Regions from separate parts of the Sinorhizobium sp. BG8 genome, predicted to be linked through region 3. Evidence: predicted binding sites of a transcription regulator. Region 3 holds the regulator's gene; each other region holds the start of a gene.
The links. Region 3 encodes LexA, which represses DNA repair genes until DNA is damaged. Its sites were predicted from a motif close to TGTTCNNNNTGTGTTCNG; they were not measured.
Positions count from the first base shown of each region.

Region 1: F3Y30_RS11125 (DNA polymerase IV) is a predicted target of LexA. The motif match lies at 2,971-2,988, and genes of this name have one in related genera.
Region 2: F3Y30_RS09765 (sel1 repeat family protein) is a predicted target of LexA. The motif match lies at 2,101-2,118, and genes of this name have one in related genera.

Region 1 is NZ_CP044011.1:2,376,183-2,380,185, forward strand. Features, by position in the region: gene dnaE (DNA polymerase III subunit alpha) at 1-67, shown strand, start outside; gene F3Y30_RS11120 (L,D-transpeptidase family protein) at 233-1,528, opposite strand; gene F3Y30_RS11125 (DNA polymerase IV) at 1,681-2,967, opposite strand; gene F3Y30_RS11130 (hypothetical protein) at 3,176-3,832, opposite strand; gene F3Y30_RS11135 (DUF3572 domain-containing protein) at 3,826-4,003, opposite strand, start outside.
Region 2 is NZ_CP044011.1:2,082,512-2,086,514, forward strand. Features, by position in the region: gene F3Y30_RS09745 (AMP nucleosidase) at 1-195, opposite strand, end outside; gene F3Y30_RS09750 (YnfA family protein) at 303-623, opposite strand; gene F3Y30_RS09755 (hypothetical protein) at 788-952, opposite strand; gene F3Y30_RS09760 (glutathione S-transferase N-terminal domain-containing protein) at 1,112-1,813, shown strand; gene F3Y30_RS09765 (sel1 repeat family protein) at 2,319-2,588, shown strand; gene F3Y30_RS09770 (pyridoxal phosphate-dependent aminotransferase) at 2,685-3,806, opposite strand; gene F3Y30_RS09775 (PilZ domain-containing protein) at 3,918-4,003, opposite strand, start outside.
Region 3 is NZ_CP044011.1:2,989,837-2,993,839, reverse strand. Features, by position in the region: gene F3Y30_RS14140 (ComEC/Rec2 family competence protein) at 1-1,575, shown strand, start outside; gene lexA (transcriptional repressor LexA) at 1,596-2,312, opposite strand; partial or broken gene glp (gephyrin-like molybdotransferase Glp) at 2,450-3,669, opposite strand; gene moaC (cyclic pyranopterin monophosphate synthase MoaC) at 3,666-4,003, opposite strand, start outside.

The DNA.
Region 1 (4,003 bases), 610 kb from region 3:
GATCTCGCCGGAGATTGCCGCCGCGCTGCGCACGGCGCCAGGCGTGATCGACGTGGAACTGGTCTAGGGGCAAAACCTTGCTGAGGTGAACGCTGGCCCGGCGGCGGATCGTGCCGTTGTGCCTGATCGGACCGGGTTGCTCTCCTCGGGGAGAGCCGCCGTCGGCCGGGAAGATTGTCCGCTGGATATCTTAGGCTGCGCCTCCGGTAGAAAGTCGAGGCCCTTTGGGTGTTCACTTGATGGTGACGACTGAGCTCTCGACCTTGTGCCTATTGCTCACGCGGCTGCCGGAGCCGGCGCTCTCGCGGGTGACGGTGATGAAATCGGTTCCCGCGCCGGTTTCCGGTCCGAGCCCCATGTCGGAAATGGAAATGGACGTGCCCTCGGTCATCATCTGAGCGATTCGTGCCCGTGTGTCCTGCGGGATGACAAGGCGATCGAGTGTCCTGCTGATCGCCTCCGCGTCGAATGAATCCTCGATCGTGGTGATGCCGAGCCGCTTCATCGTGGACGCCGGCAGCTCGTTCGCAAGGCTGACGCCGTACCAGTCCACCAGCCCCTGGTCGGTGTCGACGCCGCGTGCCAGCAGGAACTGGGCTCCGAGCGCGATTTCGGGATTGAGGATCTCGACGGGTCCTTCGAAGAGTGGCGTGAAATTCTTGCGAACCATGATCTGGCCGTTCGGGGGTGATCCCTTGCCCGCCTTTGCGTAGATTGCCTTTGCAAGATCCTGTGTCAGCATCCCGTCGGTCTTGAGACCCTCGGCCGCCTGGAACGCCCGCAGCGCCGTGTAGGTGAGGGGACCTGCGAAGCCGTCGGGAATCCCGACGTCGTAGCCAAGCCCGGAAAGCGTCTCCTGGAGGTCCATCAGTTTTTCGCGGTCACCTCGCCGGGTGATCAGGATGCGCAGCGGATCGGAGTCCGTCCGCATGACGACCGGGCTCGGCGTTTCGGGCTTCGGTTCGTTCATGGCGACCTCGATGCTGCCCGTCATGTCTCCATGGCTCGTCAGGCGAAGCTTCGCATCCGACAGCAAGGGTTCGTCCGGTTCGGTGACACCCGGGCGGAAGAGGACCCGATGCACGACGCGGCGCGGCGCCACTTCGCCGCCGCTGATCAGCACATGGCCGCCCCGCCGGGTCAACTGGTAGAGCGTTCTGGCGAAGTCGCTCGGAAGACGGACGCATCCGTGGGAGGCCGGATAGGACGGCACGTGATTGGAGGCGTGCAGCGCGATGCCCGACCATGTCAGCCGTTGCATGAATGGCATCTCGGCATCGTCATAGAGGTTCGAATGGTGCATCCGCTTCTTTTCGAGAATCGAGAAGATGCCCGTGGGTGTGGTGTGCCCCGGCTTGCCGCTCGACACCTTCGACGAAGCGACGACGACGTCGCCGTCATAGACCTTCAAGGACTGAAGGTCCCTCGAAACGATGATCTCCAGAGGACCTTCGAGGGTGCCTGCTGATGCCGGGGACGCAAACGCAATGGCAAGGAGGCCGATCCCGGCTATCCGGCTGAAGGTCATCAATCTGGTTCCATACGCGATACAAGGAACCGCGATTATGCCCCGTGGCATTTAACGAAGTTTTGATACGAATCCTCCGAATCGACAGCAGCCCTCCGCCGCGCGATTTCAAACGGCTGCCGGGGATAGGCTGAAGCACGCACCTCGGGTGCTCAGCGCCGGTCCTTGCCGAAGGTGTATCCGGTTTCGACGCTGTTCTTTCCGAACTTGTCGCGGAGCGTGTTCATGGCCGCCTCCGCAGCCGCGCGGCGGCCGGCCTGCGGATCGACAAGGTCGGGAGGATCGGCGCGCTGCGGATCTGTGAGATCAGTGACGCCAATGCCGATGAGCCGGAACTTGGTCCCGTTCACTTCCTTCTTCAGGAGTTCCGCGCCGATGCGGAAGATGCGGTCCGCAAGCATGGTGGGATCCTCCAGCTTGCGGTTGCGGGTGCGGGTCTTGAAGTCGCTTGTCTTGAGCTTGAGAACGACCGTCTGCCCCGCGATGCCGGTCTTGCGAAGCCGGGAAGCGACCTGCTCGCTGAGGCGGCGCAGGATCGCGATGAGTTCGTCGCCAGCTGAAATGTCCTCGAAGAAGGTGGTTTCCGAGGAGACGCTCTTGGCCGCGTCGTTGAGATGGACCTCGCGATCGTCCTGTCCGCGCGAGAGATTGTAGAGCCGCTTGCCCATGACGCCGTAGCGGCGCATGAGATCGCTTTCCTCCATGGTCTGCAACTGGCCTATCAGACGGATGCCGTCGCGCTCCAGCGTCTCCGCAAAGGCCTTTCCAACGCCCCAGATCATTCGGACCGACTTGTCCTTCAAGAAGTCCAGCGCTTCCTCCTCTCCGACAACCGAGAAGCCGCGCGGCTTCTGGAGGTCGGAGGCGACCTTTGCGAGAAACTTGCAGTAGGAAAGCCCGACCGAAACGGTGATCCCGATCTCGCTCTCGACGCGTCTGGCGAAGCGCGCAAGCACCCGAGCGGGTGGGTCGTGGTGAAGCCGCTCGGTACCCTTGAGCTCGAGAAAGGCCTCGTCGATCGAGAGCGGTTGCACGAGCGGCGTCAGTTCCTGCATGAGCGAGCGCACCTCGCGCCCCACCTTCACGTACTTCTCCATGTCGGGCTTGATCACGATCGCCTGCGGACAGGCCTCGAGCGCCTTGAACATTGGCATTGCCGATCGGACCCCATGGATGCGCGCGACATAGCACGCCGTCGAGACGACTCCGCGCTTGCCGCCGCCAATGATCACCGGCTTGTCGGCAAGCTCGGGATTGTCGCGCTTCTCGACAGAAGCGTAGAAGGCGTCGCAATCGATGTGCGCAAGCGTGAGGCGGTAGAGCTCGGGATGATACAGGAGCCTGGGGCTGCCGCAGGCGAGGCAACGGCGCAGATTGTCGGGCTGCCCTTTCAGGCAGTCGCGGCAGAACCCCGGAAAACGCGTGTCGTTCAGGCCCATGGTGAGAACAAATATTGAACGTGGGGAAAGTAACGCGTATGCTGCTGCCACTCAAGAGCGCGGGGGCTCGCAAGTGCATGGCGTCAACACTTCATTTCTTCTCGATGAGGCAAGGCTCTGACTGGCTTCCTCATCGTCTGTTGCAGGTGAGAACGCGATCGGGACCTCCGCTTCCGCGGCGGGCTTTAGCTGCATGATGCCGTTCGCGTCACCTGCCTGCGATCGGCATCCAATGCGCGCGAATGAGGCTTGCGGCGTGAGTCCAGTCCGTTGCACTCACGACGCCATCGCCGAGCGCAGGCGCCATGGCGCGAAATTCCGCGTTCGCCATCAGATGCAGCAGCAGCGTGTCCGGCGCATGTGCGCGAACGGATTCGAGGTTGCGCGATATGTCGTCGATGAAGACCGCGGGCAGGGAGCGCTGGCGATGCAGGGCGCGCACCACCGGTCCCTTTTCCTCCTCGGTGGCGACCATCGGAAATGTGAGCCCCACCCGATCCAGCAGCCGGCGGCGGGTTGCCTCGTGGCGCGGCGGCATGGCCGTCAGGAAGACGACGTCCGCGTCCTTGCCGAGCATCGTCAGTGTCTCGACGGCCTGGAGCGCCGGCCGCTGCCAGGCCTCCTGATCGGCGAAGAAATCCTCCTGCAGCGCGGAGATGACGGCGTTGTCGGTTATCGTTCCATCGATAAGCCCCACGATGTTCCCGTGCAGCCGGAACGATCTGGGCAGCAGATCGTGGCCTCGCGAGTTCAGGAACTCGCGAAACGGGGTCAGGAATTCGAGAACGACCTCATCGACGTCGCAGACGACCAGGGGACGGTCGCCAAGACGGATATGGTCGATCGTAACCGTGCTCGTTACCATGACGAATACTCGTCGCTGGCAGGCGGTCCGCACAGGACCGCGTGGGCGCGTACCACCGTTTCGGGCCGAATATCCGTCGCCTCGCAGAAGGCCATCAATGTCGGCTCGTGCCCCATGAGGAATTCCACGAGCGCGGCCAGGAAGGAAAGTTCGCCGGCCGCCTTGCGCAGC
Region 2 (4,003 bases), 910 kb from region 3:
GCAGGCGCGGAACCGCTTGTCCGGAGTGCCCGACTTGCCGAGCGATACGAACGCGTCGGTGAGGAACTTCGTGTTCCTCTCGTAGAGCGCTTCCAAAGCATCGACGGCCTTTGCCGGATCGTCGAAGGTCTGTGGCTCGTAGCGTTCAGGCGTGGAGAAGGAAAGTGGACGGGGATAGGAGATGGTTTTGCTCATGAATCATTATAGTGAGTTGCTTTTTACAAGCAAACGACAAGAACTTTGCGCTGGCAAGCGGAGTTTTCACCACTCGACCGGGCCTTTTGGTCAAACGGAGGCGAAAGTCAGCGGGGACTTGCAAGAATAACCGCAGCGCCCACCAGTGCGATGGCGGCACCCGAAAGATCGAACCGGTCCGGGCGGACGCCTTCAGCAAGCCAGAGCCACAGCAAGGAGGCCGCAATATAGACGCCGCCATAGGCTGCATAGGCGCGTCCGGCCGCATTGCTGTCGATCAGGGTGAGCAACCAGGCGAAGGCCACGAGCGACCCGACGCCGGGTATGAGCCACAGGCTCGATTTGTCGAGTTTCAGCCAAGCCCAGAATGCGAAGCAACCGGCGATCTCGGCAAGGGCTGCAAGGGAGTAGACGGTTACGGCCTTCACGATGCCTCCGGATGCTAAGAATGGGCAGCATCCACGGCTCTAGCATTCATGTTCGTGTCGTGCACGGCGAAATTGTGAGGCGGGAAAACGGAAGGCAGGGGCGGCAGAAGCGCCGCCGGGCATCGCCGGTCATCGAAACGTGCCGGCGCGTGCAAAAGCGCTGATCAGATGGCGCCGCGGCAGAAAGGCGTGCCGGCGCAGGCGGTGAAGACGCCAGGCTGTGCCTTCGCGTGGCGGCGGGCGTCGCTTTCGACGGCTGCGGCGAGCGAAATCGCGAAAACTGCCATAAGCAGGGTGATCATCGTCAGGCGGCGGCTTAGGACTTCCATGGATCGGCTCGAGACTGTTCAGTTGTTGTCGATGATGCGTTCTCGCATGTCGCGACTGAACGATGACTGAGAGGTCTGTTCATCTGGCGTTCATCTTTCTCGCCCGCGCTTGAAGCCGGGTCGAGCGGACTCTACCTTCTCCAATTGAAGGAGAACGTCATGACAAAACCGGTTGAACTCTATTTCTGGCCGACGCCGAACGGCTACAAGATCACCATCATGCTGGAGGAGCTAGGCGTCCCCTACGACGTGAAATACGTCAACATAGGCAGGGGCGAGCAGTTCGCTCCCGATTTCCTGAAGATAGCCCCCAACAACCGAATGCCCGCGATCATCGATCCCGATGGTCCGGGAGGAGAGCCGATCTCGGTCTTCGAGTCCGGTGCGATCCTGCAATATCTCGGACGCAAGCACGGCAAGTTCTATCCCACCGACGAGCGCAAGCGCGTTCAGGTGGAAGAATGGCTGTTCTGGCAGATGGGTGGTCTTGGCCCCATGGCTGGGCAGGCACACCATTTCCGTCAATATGCTCCGACCAAGGTCGAGTATGCCATCGATCGCTACACGAATGAGGTCAACCGCCTCTACGGCGTCATGAACAAGCGCCTCGCCGATCACGAGTTCCTTGCCGGCGAGTATTCGATCGCCGACATGGCTTCGATCGGGTGGACCCGGTCGTATGAGAACCAGGGGCAGGACCTTGCGGAGTTTCCCAACCTGAAGCGCTGGTTCGATGCGGTGCTGGCGCGACCCGCCGTGCAGAGGGGTATTGCGGTCGGCCAGGAAGAACGTGCCCGGCAGACAAGCCTTGCCGAGGACAAGGAGGCGCAGAAGATCCTCTTCGGGCAGCGGGCGCGCTGACCGGTTTTCCCTTTTTCCCCGCGGCCGGGTTTGCGGCCGCGGGGGCTCCACCCCGCGCCCGCGATAGTTGGCGGAGCAGCGATACGTGCGCGACCATGTGCTTTTCGATAGCGAATTGCCGCCATTTTCCGTCTCGCCGGCGCATTTTCGCGCGATCGTCAAAACAGCCGATGTTTCCCGTGGTTAGCAAAACGTTGAAATCGCCAGTTGAATATTTCGTAAATTTTTCTGCGAATGCCCGCGTTTCCAGCGGGTCCGATGTTTAACGAAAAGCCAAGTTTACCAACTGTTTGAACTTTGTTTGTCGCAAATTAATCATGCATTTTAAGCGCCCATTGAAAGCCCGCTGTCATAGTGAAGCCATAAGACGAGCACGGAACAAACCGGCCGAAAATCCAACGGGGTGACCTAAGCCGCAGAAGACGGCAGGCCCCCGCGGGACGCCCGAAAAGGGCAATAAAACAGGGCGTTACAAGCGGTACTCAAGTAGACAGGGACACAGAAGATGGCACGTTTTGAAATCCAGAATTCCGAGATGGCCGCCATGATGGGCGGTGAGACCCGCGCCGACACTTTCTGCGACATGGGTTTGATGTATGCGACGGGTCGCGGATGCGACGTCGACCTGGTCGCCGCACACAAATGGCTCAACATTGCTGCAATCAAGGGTTGTGATCGCGCTGCGGAACTCCGCGCCGACCTGGCGGCGACGATGAGCAAGACCGATCTGGCGCTGGCACTGCGTGCGGCGCGCGATTGGATGACCGTGCACTGAGGGGAGGAGGCGCGTAGCGAGATTGGATGGCCGAGGCGGAAAACAACAAGAAGAATACGTGCCGCCGCACACCGCCATCCCGGCTCTCGTCGTTCGCTACGCGCTTCTTTCGAGCTTCCTGAGCACCAGCGGCAGGGCTTCGGCGAAGCGCACCATGCTTTCCTCAGGTCCGGCGCTGACCCGTATGCAGCGGTTGAGTGGTGCTACGCCCGGCATTCGGATGAAGACGCCGTGCTCCATCAGGCCGTCGACGATGTTGCGGGCATAGTCGCCGTCGCGAAGGCAGTCGATGGCGATGAAATTGGTCGCCGAGGGCAGGGCCACAAGGTTGTTCTCCTCGGCAATGGCGGCAATCCGCGAGCGCGAGGTGGCAATTCGCCCGACGACTTCGGCCAGATAGTCCTGGTCCTCGAGCGCGGCAAGCGCGGCGATGACGGAGATCCGGGCCATCCCGAAATGGTTGCGAATCTTGTCGAATGCGGTCGCGTTGCCGAGCGTTCCGATCGCGTAGCCGATCCGCGCTCCCGCCAGTCCATAGGCCTTGGAGAATGTCCGCATCCTGAGAACGTTCGGCTGCCCGACAAGCGCATTGATTGCCGGTATCGCCTCGCCGGGCGCGGTCTCGCAATAGGCCTCGTCCAGTATCAGAAGCGTTCGCGGCGGAAGAGCCCGGGCAAATGCGACGATACTGCCCGCATCCCACCAGCTTCCCATCGGATTGTCGGGGTTCGCAAGGTAGACCAGCGGCGCGTCCGTACGCTTCACTGCGGCGAGAAGACCGTCCAGGTCTTCGCGATCGTTGACGTAGGGGACCGTTTCAAGGCGTCCGCCGAAGCCTTGGACGTGGTAGTTGAACGTCGGGTAGCCTCCGAACGAGGTGACGACGATCGTTCCCGGTTCCACCACCATGCGCACGATCTGCCCGAGAAGCTCGTCCACCCCGCCGCCGATCGCGATGTTGTCGCGCGATATGCCGTGATGGATCGCAAGTGCTTCCCGGAGCTCGAAATTTTCCGGGTCGCTGTACATCCAGGTTTCATGGACGTTGTTGCGTATCGCCTCCAGAACGGAGGGCGCAGGGCCGAAGCCGCTTTCATTGGCGCCGATTCTCGCCTGGATCTTCTGGCCGCGCTTGCGCTCGATCGCTTCGGGACCGATGAAAGGCACGGTCGAGGGCAGGCCGTTGGTGAGGGGCGTAAAGCGGCTGAAACTGGACATGGGCAAACCTGGATTGGAACATCGCGTTGCGGTCCCTCATGCACCGCAGCCATTCATTGGTTGCGGAATCGGGATCGCACGGCACCCTATCCAAAAAATGCGGCGTGTAAATCAGACGACGGCAGACCCGACCGAAGCCTTCTCGACGCCGACCATGTATGGGCGGGCGCCTTCCATCTTCTTGCCGGAGATGCCGC
Region 3 (4,003 bases):
CCGGGGGATTCCGGTGCGATCGCTGCGGCTCTCGTCACCGCCGAACAGCGCGCGATCAGCGACGAGACCGTCGAAGCACTGAGGCAGGCGGGACTTGCGCATGTGCTCGCAATCTCCGGCCTCAACATGGTGCTCGCGGCCGGTACCTTCCTGGTCGGCGCCCGGTCGGTGCTTGTGATCTTTCCGGGGCTTGCCGAGCGCTATCCCATCAGAAAGTTCGCAGCAGCCGGTGCGCTCGGGATGGTGACGCTCTACATCCTGATCTCCGGCGGCGCCGTTTCGGCAGTGCGGTCCTGGATCATGATCTCGATCATGCTCATAGCCGTGTTCTTCGACCGTGTTGCGATCAGCCTGCGCAACATCGCCCTTTCGGCGCTGGTCATCCTCGCCGTCACGCCGTCGGCGGTGACGGGACCGGGCTTCCAGATGTCCTACGCGGCTACGCTCGGACTGGTGGCCGCCTATGCTATCTGGCGTGATCGCCCGGTAAAACGCGCGACGGCCTCGCTCAGGACTACCCGGATCCTGCGACCGGTCACGGCCTTCATCAGCGGACTGGTTCTGTCGTCACTGGTTGGAAGCCTCGCCACCCTTATCTACTCCATGGCGCATTTCCATCGCATTCCGGCATTCGGGCTTGCCGGAAATCTCGTCGCCATGCCCGTCATCAGCCTAGTCGTCATGCCCGCAGGCATGATCGCAATGCTGCTCATGCCGTTCGGGATCGACCAACCTGCCCTCTATGTGATGGGCAAGGGGATAGGGTGGATGATCGACATGTCGCACTGGGTCGCGGGGTGGGGAGGGGAAATCGTCACTGGCCGCCTACCGCAGGAAAGCGTCTACCTGATCGCAGCGGGCGGCGGCTTGCTCTGCATCCTGCATACGAGACTGCGGCTTATCGGCCTTCCGCTCATCGCGGCTGGCATCCTGGCACTCCTCCCGGAAACGAGGCTGCCGGAGGTACTCGTTTCCGAGGATGCAAAACTCGTTGGCGTGGTCTCTGCAACAGGCGTGTCGATCAACAGGCAGAAACCGCCAGCCTTCGTCTATGATCAGTGGCGGCGAGCTCTGCGTCTCGGTCCCTACAGCCCCCCCCACATGGCCGCAGCGCGTGCCAGTACATTCGGCGAGACAGCAACCCGGCGTCAAACGCTGTCCGGTCGCGACCATAAAATGGAGGACGGCCCAGCCGTCCGCGCGGCGATGAAGGAGGCGTTTGGCGCGCAAGCCGAACCCTCGCGGTTCCTATGCCGCCCGAAACAATGGTGTGCCGTACGGTCGCCTTCCGGATGGCGCATCGTGGCAATCGAGGATCCGGCCTACCTTGCAGCGGCCTGCGGAACGGCAGATCTGGTGATCGCGCCGCAATTCCTGAAATCCGCGGCTTGCAGTGCCACCATCGTAACGGCACAGACGTTGAGGCGGACAGGAGCGCTCGAAATCTATGCTCTGGGCGGGCACGGGTCATTTCCCGCGAACGCCCGCATCGAGACGTCGATCACGTCATTGGACAGGCCATGGGCCATGCACCGTACATATGATTGGCGCAGCAATCAGTTCAAGGCGGAGTAGGCGTCAGGCGGACGCGTGCCTCAATGATAGCGGCGGATGAGCCCCACAAGCTTTCCCTGGATCTTCACGCGGTCAGGGCCGAAGATCCTTGTTTCGTATGCGGGGTTTGCCGCCTCGAGAGCGATGGACGCACCCTTGCGACGGAACCGCTTTAGCGTCGCTTCCTCGTCGTCCACGAGGGCTACTACGATTTCACCCGGATTGGCGTTGCTGGCATTCCGGATAATGACGGTGTCACCATCGAGAATGCCGGCCTCGATCATCGAGTCGCCCTTGACCTCAAGGGCATAGTGCTCGCCGCTGCCGATCATTTCGGCCGGAATGGTAATGTCGTGGGTGTTGTTCTGGATAGCGGAAATCGGCACACCGGCAGCGATCCGGCCCATGACGGGGATGGAGACCGACGAGGAGAAGTCGTCGCCTGCCGCCGCTTTCTGTGCTGGAGGCGGCTGTGTCTTGCCTCTGCTTCCCTCGATCACGCTCGGCGAGAAACCGCGCTTCGGCTGAAGGCTCGATGAATAGGAGTCCGGCAGCTTTATGACCTCGAGGGCGCGCGCCCTGTTCGGGAGGCGGCGGATGAAGCCTCTTTCCTCCAGCGCCGTGATGAGCCGGTGGATGCCGGACTTGGATGCCAGGTCGAGCGCATCCTTCATTTCATCAAAGGATGGCGGGATTCCCGACTCCTTCATCCGCTCGTGGATGAACAAGAGAAGTTCCTGTTGCTTGCGCGTCAGCATATCCTGCACCCCAGAATCATTAGTGAAACAAATCCAGAACAGACACTATATGTTCCATATGTGTTCCGCAAGTGGATAAGATTTCGTGAAGGTACGGCGCAGAATGCGAGATTATTCTCGACGAAGCAGCGAGAATCTCAGGCTGGCTCCCGCAGCATGAGGACATCGCATTGCGCGCCGGCTTCCAGTGCCGGGGCATGCGGCGGGCGGACGATCAGGCAGTCCGATCCGGCAAAAACCTTCATCATGGAGGAGTCCTGCTGGCCGAACGCACTCGCCGCGAGCGAGCCATCCTGCAAGCGGATGATGCGTGCGCGCAAATAGTCCTGGCGGCGATCGTTCTCGGCTAGAGCGGTCGCGGTCACCAGCGTGCGCAAACGATTCCTGGCCGGGGTTCGAGCGAGCCGGTGCACGAGGGGTTCCAGGAACAACAAACCGCAAACGAGGCTCGAAACCGGATTTCCGGGCAGGCCGAACACCTGTGCCTTACCCAATTTGCCGACCATCAAGGGTTTTCCCGGGCGCATTGCGATACGCCAGAAATCGAGCTGCATACCCGCTTCTCGCATCACGCCCTGGACGAGGTCATGGTCGCCGACGGACGCACCTCCGAGGGTCACGATCACGTCGGGGCTGTGGCGGCGGCGGCCTCAATGACCGCCCGCAGTGCGACGGGATCGTCCTTTACGATGCCGAAATCAACGATCTCCGCGCCAGCCTCCCGTCCAAGAGCCGCGACGCCGAAACCGTTGGACGCGACGATCTGGCTGGGGCCGGGCGGTGTTCCCGGTGCCACGAGTTCGTCGCCGGTGGCGATGAGGGCGATCCGCGGTCGGGCATAGACCGTGAGCTCCGGATAATTCATCGCAGCAGCGACCGTGAGGCGACCGGCGTCGAGGAGGTCACCGCTGTGCAGGACGACTTCGCCCTCGGTAAAGTCCTGGCCGCGTGGCCGGATGTGACGACCCTTTGCTGGCACGAAGGTCGTTCGCACCCTAAGCTCGTCCAGTCTCTCCGCGTCCTCCTGCAGAAGGACGGTATCCGCACCCGCTGGAAGAGGTGCGCCGGTGAAAATCCGTACCGCCTGACCGGGTTCTACCGTGCCTCCGAAAGCGTGCCCTGCAGCGGACGTTCCGACGACGGCCAGTACCGATCCGGGCTTCTCGATATCGGAGTGGCGAAGCGCATAGCCGTCCATTGCTGAATTATCGAAGGGCGGCTGGGTCAGGCGGGCTCGAACGTCTTGCGCAAGCACGCGGCCTGCGCCGTCGTGGAGGGGCACGATTTCCGTCCGCTCTGAAGGCACGGCAGCCGCCAGCAAACGGTCCAGGGCCTCGGCGACGGGTAGAAGGTTCATGTGCGTGCTGTCTCGTCGCGGCGATAGTCGCCGGAACGTCCCCCGGATTTCTCGACGAGCCGGACGCCGCCGATTTCCATTTCGCGGTCCGCGGCCTTGGCCATGTCGTAGATGGTGAGGCAGGCGACGCTGACTGCAGTGAGCGCTTCCATCTCGACGCCTGTCCGGCCGCTCAACTTTGCCATGGCCTCAACCCTGAGCCCGGGGAGGGCAGGGTCTTCCGAGATGTCGACGGCAACCTTCGTCAGCATGAGCGGGTGGCAGAGCGGAATGAGATCGGACGTGCGCTTGGCGGCCATGATTCCAGCCAGCCGTGCCGTGCCGATCACATCGC